DNA from 3 places in the Bacillus sp. 01N45 genome. Region 1 is predicted to be linked to each of the others. Evidence: riboswitches for the same ligand, from Rfam matches in the RefSeq annotation. Region 1 holds a riboswitch; each other region holds the start of a gene.
The links. Region 1 has a riboswitch for thiamine pyrophosphate ahead of tenA (thiaminase II). Riboswitches for the same ligand answer to the same signal wherever they lie in the genome.

Region 2: linked by a shared signal. The riboswitch ahead of thiC (phosphomethylpyrimidine synthase ThiC) and the one ahead of tenA (thiaminase II) in region 1 are both predicted to bind thiamine pyrophosphate.
Region 3: linked by a shared signal. The riboswitch ahead of thiM (hydroxyethylthiazole kinase) and the one ahead of tenA (thiaminase II) in region 1 are both predicted to bind thiamine pyrophosphate.

What each region holds. Positions count from the first base shown of each region.
Region 1 is NZ_JBFTQW010000002.1:512,518-517,684, forward strand. It holds gene AC1DMU_RS06865 (hypothetical protein) at 218-343, opposite strand; gene AC1DMU_RS06870 (homoserine dehydrogenase) at 587-1,066, opposite strand; gene AC1DMU_RS06875 (heterocycloanthracin/sonorensin family bacteriocin) at 1,435-1,776, opposite strand; gene tenA (thiaminase II) at 2,071-2,760, opposite strand; TPP riboswitch at 2,883-2,988, opposite strand; gene ddlB (D-alanine--D-alanine ligase) at 3,061-3,975, opposite strand; gene pdxR (MocR-like pyridoxine biosynthesis transcription factor PdxR) at 3,980-5,167, opposite strand, start outside.
Region 2 is NZ_JBFTQW010000006.1:279,099-284,265, reverse strand. It holds gene thiC (phosphomethylpyrimidine synthase ThiC) at 1-1,394, opposite strand, end outside; TPP riboswitch at 1,507-1,622, opposite strand; gene lldP (L-lactate permease) at 1,694-3,349, opposite strand; gene AC1DMU_RS16570 (magnetosome magnetite crystal formation protein family) at 3,634-3,951, shown strand; gene AC1DMU_RS16565 (metal-binding protein) at 4,069-4,560, opposite strand; gene AC1DMU_RS16560 (YkvA family protein) at 4,611-4,976, opposite strand.
Region 3 is NZ_JBFTQW010000009.1:96,528-101,694, reverse strand. It holds gene AC1DMU_RS20630 (anaerobic C4-dicarboxylate transporter family protein) at 1-411, shown strand, start outside; gene thiE (thiamine phosphate synthase) at 527-1,186, opposite strand; gene thiM (hydroxyethylthiazole kinase) at 1,203-2,018, opposite strand; TPP riboswitch at 2,082-2,191, opposite strand; gene topB (DNA topoisomerase III) at 2,464-4,653, shown strand; gene AC1DMU_RS20610 (YhgE/Pip domain-containing protein) at 4,695-5,167, opposite strand, start outside.

The sequences.
Region 1 (5,167 bases):
CCTTTACAAGGCGCTCTTTTTTACATGTACTTACCAAATAGTATTTTTATTGAATTTTCATTGACTTTACGTTGACCTTTTGTTGACTTTTTCTTCACATTTAAAAGAAACGAACATACGATATTGTATGTAGTCTCTCCGCTCATAGGGATCTACCTTTCTTATCGAAGAGCATGCTTATATGTGTGCTCTTTTTACTTACAATGAAATAACAATTTTATTTAATATCCATTTCCTCTTGCATAAGAACTACAGTTTTAAACATTACTTGCTCAAAATCTTTTTCATCCATGTATGGCTTTACAATCTCTAGAATCGCAATAACCCATTCAAATTTGTTCACATTCTCACTTATATAACTACATATAAATATTAAGTTTCTCATTTAATTAACCTAGTGTTATAATGCAAGAGATTGATAATCATATTTATCTATTAAAGAAGGGTTCTCAAATTTCAGCACCTTGACGCATACCGTTAGGGGCTGAACTACTTTGTTGCGATAAGAATGATGTAATATTTATCATTTACAATAAAACTAAAAAAGAACACCTTAAGTCGGTGCCCTTCTTGCAAATATCAACCTTTATGTAATTGAACATACAGATAAAACTAATCCCCCAAATGTAATTGCACCTAGTAATCCTAATACAAATCCAGTTATGCAAATACAATCAGCAAGACAAATGGAAGACTGCGATAATGGAACAAATGACCTACTTGTACTCGATCCATATTGTTTTATTTTCTCATAATTCATATCTAACATTAATTGTAGACATGCTATACCTTCCTCAATAGAATGAAGAGATTCTTTTTCTAATCGATCCAATAATTTACTATTAAAAGTAATTGGAAGAGGATACCGTTTATCTAATTTCATATGTTGATAAATTAATTGTAAACGAGATAATATATTATTTTTCTTTTTTTCACATGTTACTGTGTGTTTCATTTTATTAAATTCATTTAATAACAGTGTCAATTCATCTCTGTTTCCGTATAAATCCCTTGCTATTTTTCTCTTTAGTTTGTACGAATGGATAATAGATTTAAGTTCAATCATTTTAATACACTTCCTAATAGATTTTTACTTACCTCAATATTTTAAAAATAAACAGTACTTTTAAATCTTATTTAAAATACACTCAAGTATCTTCATTTACTATCGATTAACATTACATTAATCTTACATAGTTGTAATAATTGCTTTCGCTACCCACTAACTAGAAGCAACAGATTCCTTATTTGATGGTAAAAATATAAAAAAGCAATGATTAGGTTTTAAGTCTAGTCATTGCTTTATATATCTTATCTTGATTTACAACTAAAAATCTAAATATCATTCTTTCACTTGAATGCTACATGTGTTTTTATTAAATTCTTTAATAAAAATTATATAATACTTCACTATTGGATTCCTTTTTTCTCTTATCAATATTCATATGTTACAATAGTACCAGTTGTATCAGTAGTACCATTAAAACCACTAAAACAATTAGAACAACTACCACAGCCGCCACAGCCGCCACAACCTCCACAACCTCCACAACCAAAACAACCGAAGCAACCAATACAACGAAATCCACCACAACGAAATCCACCACAGCGACCTGCACAACCTCCACAACGACCACAACCGCCACAGCGACGAGCAGCATCTTCAATATAGTAATATGGATATTGGTTTTGTTGGTCCCAATACACAATATTTCCAGATTGGTAATCATTAAGGCTTAACGCTTGTAGTTCTTGTTGAAACTTATTCATTTTCATTACCTCCGTTTATAAACTTCAACTTTTCCAATGCTTTCTTATATTTCTGTTCGTTAAATCTAAGTAGAAATAGCGCTATAAACTAAGTTCAATACGTACCCCTACAAAATATGACCTATCACTAGATAATGCACCTTGTTCATATACCTATTTTTAGGTTATTTTTTCCATAGGCTCATTTTTATAAATTGAAAAAAGACGCACTTAGATTGATGCGTCTTTTTGCGATACTTCTTTTGTGAAATCATATACATAAGTATTATCCATACCTATGTATAGCAATACCCCTACTCATTATCCAATGACATCTTCTACTTCTGTATTCACTGGCCACTTTTCTAAAGTATAAGCCATTTCCCAAAACGAATATTCATATTGACTACTAATAATAAAATGCTGTTTCATTCGCTTCCGGTCAGACTTTGTCACTTTTTCAGCGATAGTATCTAACCGTGTAATTTGCTCTTCAACTAATGTACGGAACCAATCAGATCCATAAGCAGAAATCCATTCGTTATAAATTGGCTCTTCTGGCTGACATTCTTTTAAACGCTCCCCAATTTCATAATACAACCAATAGCAAGGTAAAATTGCTGCAATGATATCGCCTAAATGTCCTTCATACGCAGCACGATACATATGTGAAGTATAAGCGTATGCAGTTGGAGCAGGGATAAAATTATCTTTCTCTTCTTGTGTTATCCCTAGTTTCTTCGCAAAGTTCTCATGTAAAGATAATTCCGCCTCGTATGTATTTTGAGCATGGTGTGCCATACGAGCTGTCGTTTCTAATTCCAGTGCTTTTGCAGCTCCTAAAGTTTGTACTCTAGCGAAGTGACTCAAATAATATGAATCTTGAAGTACGTAATAGCGAAAACTAGCTAAATCTAACGTTCCTTCACCAAGTTGTTTTACAAAAGGGTGATGAAAACTAGCTTCCCAAATTGAATCTACTTCTTGACGTAATGATTGTGAAAATGTCATTTAAATCCCTCCAATAAAGTATAAAATTTAAGTATTTACCCACAGTTATTAAATCTGTAAAATAAAAAAACTTTCTTTACAAACGTAAAGAAAGTGAAATTGACAGTATTTATTCATAAAATAGTAATGTCTTCCCACTTCCCTACGCTAGTATTAACCAGATCAGGTACTAAGAGTCTCAAATTCTCATTTGATCTCAGCCTATAATAGGCCCCCCTAGTGGATAAATATTTAATTTTCGTATTGTATTCATCATAACATACTTCATGTTACTGTCAAAAGTATTCATGATAGCGCTTCTTAAAATCCTTCTTCTTTTCTTGCTTTTAATGAAGTTTCAATAATCATATCTAATAGTTTACTATAATGAATACCAGCTGCATCTGCACTTTTCGGTAGTAAACTTGCTTGTGTCATCCCTGGTAATGTATTAACCTCCATTACATATGGAATTCCGTCCTTTACCATCATATCCACCCTTGCATAAACGCTGCATTTCAATGCTTTATAACAAGCCAGTGACGCTTTGTTTACACGTTCCTTCAATTCTCCTGGAAGTTCGATAACTTCTTCAATTGTACTAACATCATCATATTTTGCATTGTAATCAAAGAACTCAGCTGCATGTCGGATTGAAATAATAGGTAACTGTTTTCCATCAAAAATTGAACATGTAATCTCATCACCTTTTATATACTTCTCTATTACTACTTCAGAATCCCATTCAAACACAGTTTCCAGCATTGAAATTAATTCATCTTTATCATATACAATCTTTACCCCAACACTTGATCCACCAGAGTTTGGTTTTACCACTAACGGAAATCCTAACTTCTCTAATTCATCAAGATTTAGATCCGCCATTTTTGTAAGTTCAATCCAATCGGGTGTTTCTATACCTTCATAGCGTAAAATCTTTTTCGAAATATTTTTGTCCATACATATACCGCTAGATAACATATTGCTCCCGCTATATGGAATACCTAAACTTTCAAGCGTGCCTTGAACCGTCCCATCTTCTCCATATTTTCCGTGTAATGCAAGCAGCGCAAAATCAATGTCTTTCGCTTTTTCGATTAAATCCATTTTTTCATTTAACGTAATTGGTACGATTTCATATTTATTTTTATCTAAATTTGCAATCATTTCATTTCCAGTCATAATTGATACTTGTTTTTCAGAGGATACTCCCCCCATAATAACGCCAATTCTCATTTCCTCAACTCCAAATTTCAGTTTTTATTGTATCACCGATTATTTTGATTCCACGAACTATTTCTTCTTCTTTCAGACGTGAAAATCCTAATCGAAAAGTAGTCGCTCCTCCTCCATCAGAATAAAAAACATCTCCTGGAGAAAATGTAACCCCTTGCTCATAACACTTTTGTAAAAGTGTGCGGGCATGAATTTTTTCTTCTAACTCTATAAATAAATGAAGTCCACCATCACCGGTCATTCTTTGAAACGGAATGTACTCGTTACACGCCCCAACAGCTAATTCATATTTCTTCTTATAAACTGATCTTGCCTTTTTTAAATATTTTTCAAAATATCCTTCATGTAAATATTGAAATAGAACAGCTTGATCTAACGTAGATGTGTGAATCGTTCTTGCTCTTTTTACACTTTCTAAATGATGAATCAGTTCTTTATCGGCGATGATCCAGCCTACACGTAAACCAGGGAAAAGTACCTTTGAAAAGCTACTAATATAAATTACATTATTACCAGCGCCAGCAAAAGTTAATAATGGTGCTAAGTGTGAACCTGAATAACGTAGCTCTTCATTAAATCCATCTTCTATAATAGGAACCTTATATTTGGAGAATAATCTCATCAGTTCCGTTCTTTTCTCCGAACTCGTAACAATACCGGTTGGATTATGATAGGAAGGAATTAAATATGCGAAATCAAACTCTTTTTCACGCAAACTTTTTTCTACTTCGTTCGTATCGATGCCATCTTCATTCATATTAATTCCGTGAACTTCAAGTCCATGTAAACGGAAAAGCTTCAATGCAGCATGGTGAGTTGGATTCTCACAAATAACCCGCCCTGATTTCTTCGATAACGAGGATAGCACGATGTCTAATCCTTCTGTAAATCCATTTGTAATTAAAATATCTTTGTTCGAAATATCTACACCTTTCATTTCCATATAATGAAGTAGATAATTCATTAAAGGTCTATAACCTTTTGCGTATCCGTAGTTTAATACGACATCCCCTTCAATGGACATACGAGTAAGAAAAGCTCTTTTGAAATTTTCCACATCAAATAGCTTTTCGTCCGGAGCAATGCTATTAAAAACAATCATTCCTTTTTCCCAGCGAACACCATGTTTCATTAAATCTAATTCATCCGCTAATAAGGTAACTGTATTAAGTTTATGTTTCCAATCTATTTC
Region 2 (5,167 bases), on a different contig from region 1:
CGAACATCATCTTTATTCGGTAAACCTAAATGTTCTTTCGGTGTTACATAACAAAGCATCGCCGTGCCAAACCAGCCAATCATCGCCGCTCCAATTGCCGATGTAATATGGTCATAACCTGGTGCAATATCTGTCGTTAACGGCCCAAGTGTATAGAACGGCGCGCCCTGACAAATATCAAGCTCTTTCTCCATATTCTCTTTAATTAAATGCATCGGTACATGCCCAGGTCCTTCAATCATCACTTGCACATCATGTTTCCAAGCAATCTTCGTTAATTCACCAAGTGTTTCAAGCTCAGAAAACTGTGCTTCGTCATTTGCATCTGCAATCGAACCTGGACGTAATCCATCTCCAAGAGAGAACGAAACGTCGTACTGCTTCATAATTTCACATATCTCTTCAAAATGAGTGTATAAGAAGTTTTCTTTATGATGGAATAAACACCACTGTGCCATAATTGAACCACCACGTGAAACGATACCTGTCGTACGCTTTGCAGTAATCGGAATGTAACGAAGTAATACGCCCGCGTGAATCGTAAAGTAATCCACACCTTGCTCCGCCTGCTCAATTAACGTATCACGATACACTTCCCACGTTAAATCTTCTGCAATTCCATTTACTTTTTCCAGCGCTTGATAAATCGGTACAGTTCCAACTGGTACAGGCGCGTTACGAATAATCCACTCACGCGTCGTATGAATATTTTTACCTGTAGATAAATCCATAATCGTATCCGCACCCCAACGCGTTGCCCACGTCATCTTCTCTACTTCTTCTGCAATTGAAGAAGATACAGCAGAGTTTCCGATATTTGCATTGACCTTCACGTGAAAGTTACGGCCGATAATCATCGGTTCTGCTTCCGGATGGTTAATATTCGCTGGTAAAATGGCACGACCTTCCGCGATTTCCTTACGAACAAACTCAGGCTCTACTCCTTCACGAATCGCAACATATTCCATCTCAGACGTAATGATACCCTTACGTGCATAATGCATTTGCGTAACATTTCCACCTTGCTTTGCTCTAAGCGGCTGACGATCCATTTGCGGGAAAACAGGCGTATGTTTCAAAGCCACTTTCACACCGTCATCCTCTGGTTTTACTTCGCGCCCTTCGTATGCTTCTACATCTCCGCGCTCCAGGATCCAAGAGTGGCGCGGCGCCTGCAATCCCTTTTCCAGTTCCACTTTATACGCAGGATCTGTATAAGGACCGCTCGTATCATATACACGAATTGGCGGATTCGGAATACCGTTCGTTTCGCTTTGTTCAATCTCGCGCATCGGCACTTTCATACCCGCGCGTGGTCCATCCACATACACTTTCTTACTTCCTGGTAAACTCGATTTCAATTCAATTTGCTCAGCTGAAACAGACTGTTTCATAACCTTTGTTGCCCCCCTGTACGTGACAAGGACAAGATATGGCCAGCGTATGCCAAAATAAAAAGAGCCAGGTCCATAAAAAAATAAGGACCTGGCTCATAAAGACATCATTATGTAAAGCCGTTAACTTCCCTACGCTGGTACGAGCCAGATCAGGTCCAAAGGGTTAAGAAGTTCACACGCTTCTCTCTCAGCCTACGCATACGTTAGGCACCCCTAGTTTATCACTGATTTAATTTTCAATACTTTCCCATCATACACGATAATCTGAAAAATGCAAAGTTTATTTCTTTTGTTGTTTATGGAATCATCCACGTTAAATAATATGCCTGTACATACGTCATAATACCAACAATAATTACGAAGAATAAACTATGCTTCACTGTAAAGCGGAATAAATCTGATTCTTTTCCAGCAAGTCCAACTGCCGCACAAGCAATTGCAATCGATTGCGGAGAAATCATTTTTCCTGTTACACCGCCCGTTGTATTTGCTGCAACGAGAAGTACTTCAGATACACCGACTTGCTGCGCTGTAATCGCTTGTAAATTCGAGAACAGTGCATTCGCTGACGTATCGGATCCTGTTAAAAATACACCGATCCAGCCTAGGAATGGTGAGAAGAACGGGAATAGTCCGCCAGTTCCTGCAAGTGCTAATGCTAATGTAGAAGATAGACCAGAATAGTTTGCGATAAACGCGAATCCTAATACGAATCCGATAGATAGAATTGGCATCTTAAGCTCATTTATCGTTTCTTTAAATGTTACTACTGCATCTTTTGCACTCATTTTCAAAATAAAGATAGAAATGATACAAGCAATTAAAATTGCTGTTCCCGTCGCTGATAAAATATCTAATTTCAAGATTGCTTCATAAGGCGTCGGTTTATTTACAATTGGCTCTGCTTTCATTACTAAATTGTGTAAGCCTGGAACTTCAAACTTAAACACAAGGCTTTCCAAAGCACCGCCTGGAGCAAATAACGCTTTAAAGAAACTTTGGCTCCAAATGACTACCATCACAGTTAAAATAATGAATGGAGACCATGCTTTTACTACTTTTCCTACCGTTAGTTTCGGCATAGATATCGCCGTTGCTGCTACCTCACTATTTGCTTCTTTAGACTGATAGATTTCTTTCGGCTGCCAAACTTTTAAGAATAGCGATAGACTCACTAAACTTACAAGTGCTGACGTAATATCCGGAAGTTCTGGCCCTAAGAACGTCGCTGTAATGAACTGCGTAATTGCAAATGAGCTACCTGCTACAAATAGAGCCGGCCATGTTTGTCTTACTCCTTTAAATCCATCCATTAAAAATACGATAAAGAACGGAACAAATAATGATAAGAACGGTAATTGATGCCCAGCCATTTGTCCAATTTTATGCGGATCAATACCTGTTACTTGTCCAGCAACTGTAATCGGAATTCCCATCGCTCCGAACGCTACTGGTGCCGTATTTGCGATTAAACACAGACCCGCTGCATATAAAGGATTTAACCCAAGACCTGCAAGAAGCGCTGCGGTAATCGCTACTGGTGCACCAAATCCTGCTGCCCCTTCCAAAAATGCTCCAAATGAAAAACCGATTAAAATAACGAGTAAACGATGGTCATTCGTAATGGATAATACAGATGCACGAATCACATCGAATTGACCTGTTTTCACAGATATTTTATATAAAAATACCGACATAATGATAATCCAAGCAATTGGCCATAGTCCGTATAAGAAACCATATCCCGTCGCTGCCATCGCCATCGTGAACGGCATCTTATAAGCGAATAACGCAACTAAAATTGTAAGTACGACTGTAATTAATCCTGCCACATACCCCTTCATGCGGAAAACTGCTAAAGCTAAGAAAAAAAAGATAATCGGAATAAGTGCGACCGCTGCCGAAATCCAAATGTTTCCGAACGGATCATAAACTTGTGTCCATGTGTTCATTGTTCTCTCCCCCTAAAGAATCCCCTTTTAAATAGAATAACCTCATCAATAGACTATCAGGTCATCATACCTTTAAACCTAAAATAAAAAAACGTCAAAGAAAACGTTTTCATTAATTTTATCACAACAATTTTCATTAAAAAAGATTTTTTTGAAAATTTTATTATTTATCATAAGAATCTTACAAAAACGTCACGTTCTTGTAATGTTCATCGATAGGAAGCTCGCTACATTTCCTGCATAATAAAGGTATAAAAACGGATATTATTTATGAGGTGATATATATGAACGGAAACAAAATATTAGCAGCTTTATCATACTTTAGTGTATTATTTGCCCCTATCTTATTCCCTATCATTGTGTGGATTGTGGGCGATTCTGAAACGAAACCGCACGCAAAACGCGCTCTATGGACACACATCATTCCAAGCATCGCGTCATTTATTGGATTTATTATTCTAGGAATTATGGGTATCGGATCGAATCAACCAGACGTAACACTTGGAATTGGAGCAATGATTGTCTTATGTATTTGTGGCATTATTAGCTTATACTACTTCATTTGGAACATCGTAAAAGGTATTAAAGTGCTGAAAGCTTAAGTTTAAACAAACGTTTGATTAAAACAGTACGCATCATAATAAATGAAATTTTATCGGCGATACGACAATCTTTTAATAAGAAAAAACCGTCCCAAAATACTTTTTGGGACGGTTTTTTTATCTTCTGCGTTTCTTCTTTTTTCTCATCATTTTTTTGCGGCGCGTATTCACTTTATCCGCTATAATGTGAAGCGTACTTGCTACAATAATTCCCATTACGAACGTTACAATTTCAACCTCATGTTCCTTCGCAATTTCTATTAAATTCCCATCAAGCGCGATTACATTTAATAGGAATAAAAACGGAGAAAACACAATTAACATGTATGCAATACGAATCACATCACCAAGTATAATTGTATGTGTAAAGAAGGATCGATGCGGCATGACCTTCTTATACGGATACCAAAATATACGTAGGAACCCCCATTTATTATACGCATTACTATATGTATCTAAATCCGGCGTTAAAAATGAAGTACCTACTAAAAAGCCAATTGCAAAAGTTAATAAAAAATCCAAGTCTGTTAATCCATACGAAAAGAGCATAAACAAAACAACCGGAAGGGATATTAAGTTTATTTTCGTATGCGTTCTTCCTGATGGCATAATGCACTTCCTCGCTTACGTTCGCCCTGTCACCATATGACAGTTCTCACCTACTGATCTAATTTCTGATCGATAAAGGATGTGTCTATATCCGAACCAAACCATTCTGCCAACTTCACTCGTGCCTTATCTTTCACCTCTTCATTGACGTATAACGACGCTTGTAATAGAGCAGCCATTAACGCCCCTAAATCATCTGTATAACCAACTCCAGCAATGAAATCTGGGATGGCATCAATTGGTGCAATAAAATAAGCAAGTGCTCCAATCACAATAATTTTCACTCGCTTTGGAACATCAGGTCTTTGCAAAACGTAAAACAATAATAAACTTGCATAAATGACCGACTGCCCTGCTTGCTTTGCAACATGTTTTACTTTCTTCCAAAACGCTTCAACTGAAAATTTTTGTTCCATGTAAAAGCCTCCCTATTTTTTTAAAGAAATAAGCTACAATATGTTATCAGTAAAAGTTCATCAAAATTACACATAATCTATCAATGAACTTTCATTGTAACAAACAAACTAAAAAAGAACAAGTGTTCGTTAATTTTTACATACTTCCCTTCATATAATAGGTTTCTAGATAACCACTCACCCATTGTCAT
Region 3 (5,167 bases), on a different contig from region 1:
GTTGCTATTTTCGGTATCGCTTGGATGGGAGATACTTTCTTTAACGGAAACTTAAATATGATTCAAGGATCAATTCAGCACCTAGTAACAAGTGCACCATGGCTATTTGCCATCGCATTATTCATTCTATCTATTTTACTATATAGCCAAGCAGCAACAGTACGTGCTTTAATGCCTCTTGGATTATCACTCGGTATTCCACCAGCACTACTAATCGCAATGTTCCCTGCAGTAAATGGATATTTCTTCATTCCAAACTATGGAACAATCGTTGCTGCCATTAACTTCGATCGCACTGGTACAACAGGTATTGGTAAATATGTTTTAAATCATAGCTTTATGATTCCAGGCCTAATCGCAACATTCACCTCTATCGGAATCGGAATGCTCCTAATATCAATTATGTTTTAAAGAAAAAGCACAAACCGATAATTTTAAAGGGTTTGTGCTTTTTTAATCAAACGTTTGTTTAAATATTTTTAACTGTCCATTATGTTCTTTTCTATTTTTGTGAAGTTCCGTTTTCCTACAAACCCCTATTTACTTCCTCAACTAGCTTCTTCGTACTTTCATACGGAGATTCAGCTAAACTAATCGCGGAAATAATAGAAACGCCGTCCGCACCTGCTTCTATAACTGACGCTGTATTTTCAATTGTAATGCCACCAATCCCGACGATCGGTATTGTAATTCCTTGCTCTCTAAAATAAGCTAAACCTTTCGTTCCTTGAACTGCTTTCGTATCTTTTTTTGTACTCGTTGGGAAAATAGGGCCAACACCTAAATAATCAGCTCCGTTTTCAATTGCCCAGCGTGCTTCTTCAATTGTATGTGTAGATACACCAACAATTTTATCACCCATTTTTTCACGAACAGAAGTAATTCCTTCATCATCTTGGCCAACATGCACGCCATCTGCATCTAACTCCATAGCTAGTTCCACATCATCATTTACGATGAATGGTACACCGTACTCTTTACAGACTGCTTGTAGTTCTTTCGCGAAACAAATACGTTTCTCTCCCGTTAAAGCCCCTTCCCCCTTTTCACGAAATTGAAAAATTGTTATACCACCTTCAAGTGCATCTCTCAATACTTGTAGTGGCTCCTTCGCACAATTGTTACTTCCCATAATAAAATATACTGATAATAATCTAGACATTTCAGCCTTTGTAATACAGGGCATCTAGTTCACCTCCTTACTATATAAGCTCAATCTTCCCATACTTCTCAATATCACCCGAAGTGGTATTCGCTAACTGATTTAAAAATTCAATTTGGAAACTACCAGGTCCCTTTTCCACTGTCTTAGCAGCTGCCAGTTCCGCAGCTACACCATAAAACGTTAATGCCACTACTGCTGCCTTTACATAATCCTTTTCTACTGCTACAAATGCTCCTATTACAGAAGTTAGTAAACAACCAGTTCCCGTAACTTTCGTTAAAATAGGGTGACCATTTCGAATAAGGATCGTTCGTTCTCCATCTGTAACAACATCTTCTTTTCCAGTAATCACCGCTACTGTATTTAATTCATCCGCTGCCTGCCTTGCAATACTTACGACATTGCCATTTCCAACACCGGCGTCTACCCCTTTAATTTCCCATCTCTCATTAATAACGTTCGCTATTTCAGCTGCATTTCCGCGGATAATCGCTAAATCAATTTCAGCCGGAATATGTCTCGCAACTTCTGTTCGATACGATGTTGCTCCTGCACCAACTGGATCAAATAGTACTGGTACATTATTCACATTTGCTGATTTACCAGCAAGTAACATCGCTTCTACCTCTTCAGGACGAAGTGTACCCATATTTAAAACAAGGGCTCCCGCAATGCTAGCCATTTCTGCTACTTCTTCTTTCGCATACGCCATTACAGGTGATGCTCCTAACGCTAACAAGCCGTTAGCTGTAAAATTTGTTACAACAACATTTGTAATATTATGCACGAGTGGATTAGACTCTCTCACCAAATCCACTACTTTACTAATTTCTTTCATATTCATCCTTTTCATCTCCTAACTATAGTGATGGGAGATACACAAAAAGGCACTTTGCGCGTACGCAAAGTGCCTGAACATGTGCTTTTACACTCTCCCTACGCTGGCATTATCCAACAGGTTCAAATGGTCAATGACGGATTAGTCATACTCTCAGTTTGCATCCACAAACTCCCATGTGTTTATTATTCATCTACTTCAAAGTCTACTCTTATTCTAGTAAAATAACAAGTTCTTTACTTTTCTATTTAATATAGGAGCAACTAATAAAACAATAAGCATAATAAATAAGTATCTATTTCTCATAGTCTCATCATGGCGCATATTATGTTCTGTCGCCATCATTCACCCTCAAACAGATGTTATCCCACTAAAAAACGTTCAAATCTGGAGCGAAACTGAATCTCAAGAAGATGTATGCTATAGTTAACGTATGGAAATTTGAAAGGATGTTTTAAATATGGTAAAAAGCGTTGTAATCGCTGAAAAGCCTTCCGTTGCACGTGATATTGCGCGTGTACTTAAGTGCGATAAAAAAGGAAATGGCTACCTTGAAGGTAGTAAATATATTGTAACTTGGGCTTTAGGTCATCTCGTTACATTAGCTGATCCAGAAAGCTATGATGTGAAATATAAACAGTGGAATTTAGAAGATTTACCGATGCTACCTGAGCGCTTGAAATTAACGGTTATTAAACAAACAGGGAAACAATTTAATGCTGTGAAGAGTCAGCTACTTAGAAAAGATGTAAATGAAATTATTGTAGCGACAGATGCTGGACGCGAAGGCGAATTAGTCGCACGTTGGATTATCGATAAAGTTAAAATACAAAAACCTATTAAGCGTTTATGGATTTCATCTGTTACTGATAAAGCAATTAAAGATGGCTTCGCAAATTTAAAACCAGGTAAAGCATATGACAATTTATACGCTTCGGCTGTCGCACGTTCAGAAGCTGACTGGTACATCGGTCTTAACGCGACTCGCGCTTTAACGACTCGCTTTAATGCCCAGCTGAATTGCGGCCGTGTACAAACACCTACTGTCGCTATGATCGCTAATCGTGAAGATGAAATAAAGAACTTCAAAGCTCAAACTTACTACGGTATCGAAGCACAAACAACGAATCAGTTAAAACTAACTTGGCAAGATGCAAATGGTAATAGCCGCAGTTTTAATAAAGAAAAAATTGATGGTATTGTAAAAGGTTTAGATAAGCATAATGCTACCGTTGTGGAAATTGATAAAAAACAGAAGAAGTCATTCTCTCCTGGTCTTTACGATTTAACTGAATTACAACGTGATGCAAATAAAAAGTTCGGTTACTCTGCGAAAGAAACATTAAACATTATGCAGAAATTGTATGAGCAACATAAAGTTCTAACGTATCCTCGTACAGATTCACGCTATATTTCATCTGATATCGTTGGAACACTTCCAGAGCGTCTAAAAGCATGTGGCGTTGGAGAATACCGTCCTTTAGCACATAAAGTATTACAAAAGCCTATCAAGGCTAATAAATCATTTGTTGATGATAGTAAAGTAAGCGATCATCACGCAATTATTCCGACAGAAGGATACGTTAATTTCTCCGCCTTCACAGATAAAGAACGTAAAATTTATGATTTAGTTGTAAAACGTTTCTTAGCCATTTTATTCCCAGCATTCGAATACGAACAACTAACGTTACGCACAAAAGTTGACAATGAAACGTTCATTGCACGAGGAAAAACAATTTTACATGCCGGCTGGAAAGAAGTATATGAAAACCGCTTTGAAGATGATGATGTAATGGATGACGTAAAGGAGCAACTTCTACCTCGCATTGAAAAAGGCGATACATTAACTGTAAAGTTAATTATGCAAACATCAGGTCAAACGAAAGCACCTGCACGTTTTAACGAGGCAACTTTACTTTCAGCAATGGAGAATCCTACAAAATATATGGATACGCAAAACAAACAACTTGCTGATACGTTAAAATCAACTGGTGGATTAGGTACTGTAGCGACACGCGCAGATATTATCGACAAGTTATTCAATTCGTTCTTACTTGAAAAACGTGGTAAAGATATTCACATTACTTCAAAAGGCCGTCAGCTACTTGATTTAGTGCCAGAAGAACTGAAATCTCCTACACTAACTGGTGAATGGGAGCAAAAACTCGAAGCAATTGCAAAGGGTAAACTGAAAAAAGAAGTATTCATTTCAGAAATGAAGAACTATACGAAAGAAATTGTTTCTGAAATTAAATCGAGTGATAAAAAATATAAACATGACAACATTTCAACAAAGTCTTGTCCAGACTGCGGTAAACCAATGCTAGAGGTAAACGGCAAAAAAGGAAAAATGCTTGTATGCCAAGACCGTGAATGTGGTCATCGTAAAAATGTATCTCGTACAACAAACGCTCGTTGTCCGCAATGTAAGAAGAAGTTAGAATTACGTGGTGAAGGTGCAGGACAAATCTTTGCATGTAAATGTGGCTATCGTGAGAAATTATCCACATTCCAAGAAAGACGTAAAAAGGAATCTGGAAGCAAAGCTGATAAACGCGACGTTCAAAAATATATGAAACAGCAGAACAAAGAAGAAGAACCATTAAACAATCCGTTCGCAGAAGCATTAAAGAAGTTAAAATTCGATTAAACAAAAAGGTTCCTACCACTATCGGTAGGAACCTTTTATTTTTAATGAATAATTTTACTTCCTTTAGCGTTCTCAACAAACTTTTCACTCGATTTGTTAATTGGTGTTTTCAGTAATAACGCAGCAACAATCATAATTACTACGAAAGCACTTAACACAAGTAAATCTCGCGTTACGATATCCCAAAGCATTCCACCTACTGTTTCACGAATTGCACTAATTGCATATGTGAACGGTAAGAACGGATAAATTGCTTGGAAGAACGCTGGTGTCATTTGAATTGGGAATGTTCCGCCCGATCCTGCTACTTGCAGTACAAGTAAAATAATCGCCATCGATTTCCCAACGTTTCCGAAAATAGAAACAAGTGAGTATACAATACAAACGAAGACTCCACCAATAAATAAACTAAATAACACAAACCAGAACTTATCGACTACGTACGTACCGAGCAAGAATATATCTCCCATCGATACGATAAACGCTTGTGAAAGACCTATCGTTAAGAATGTTA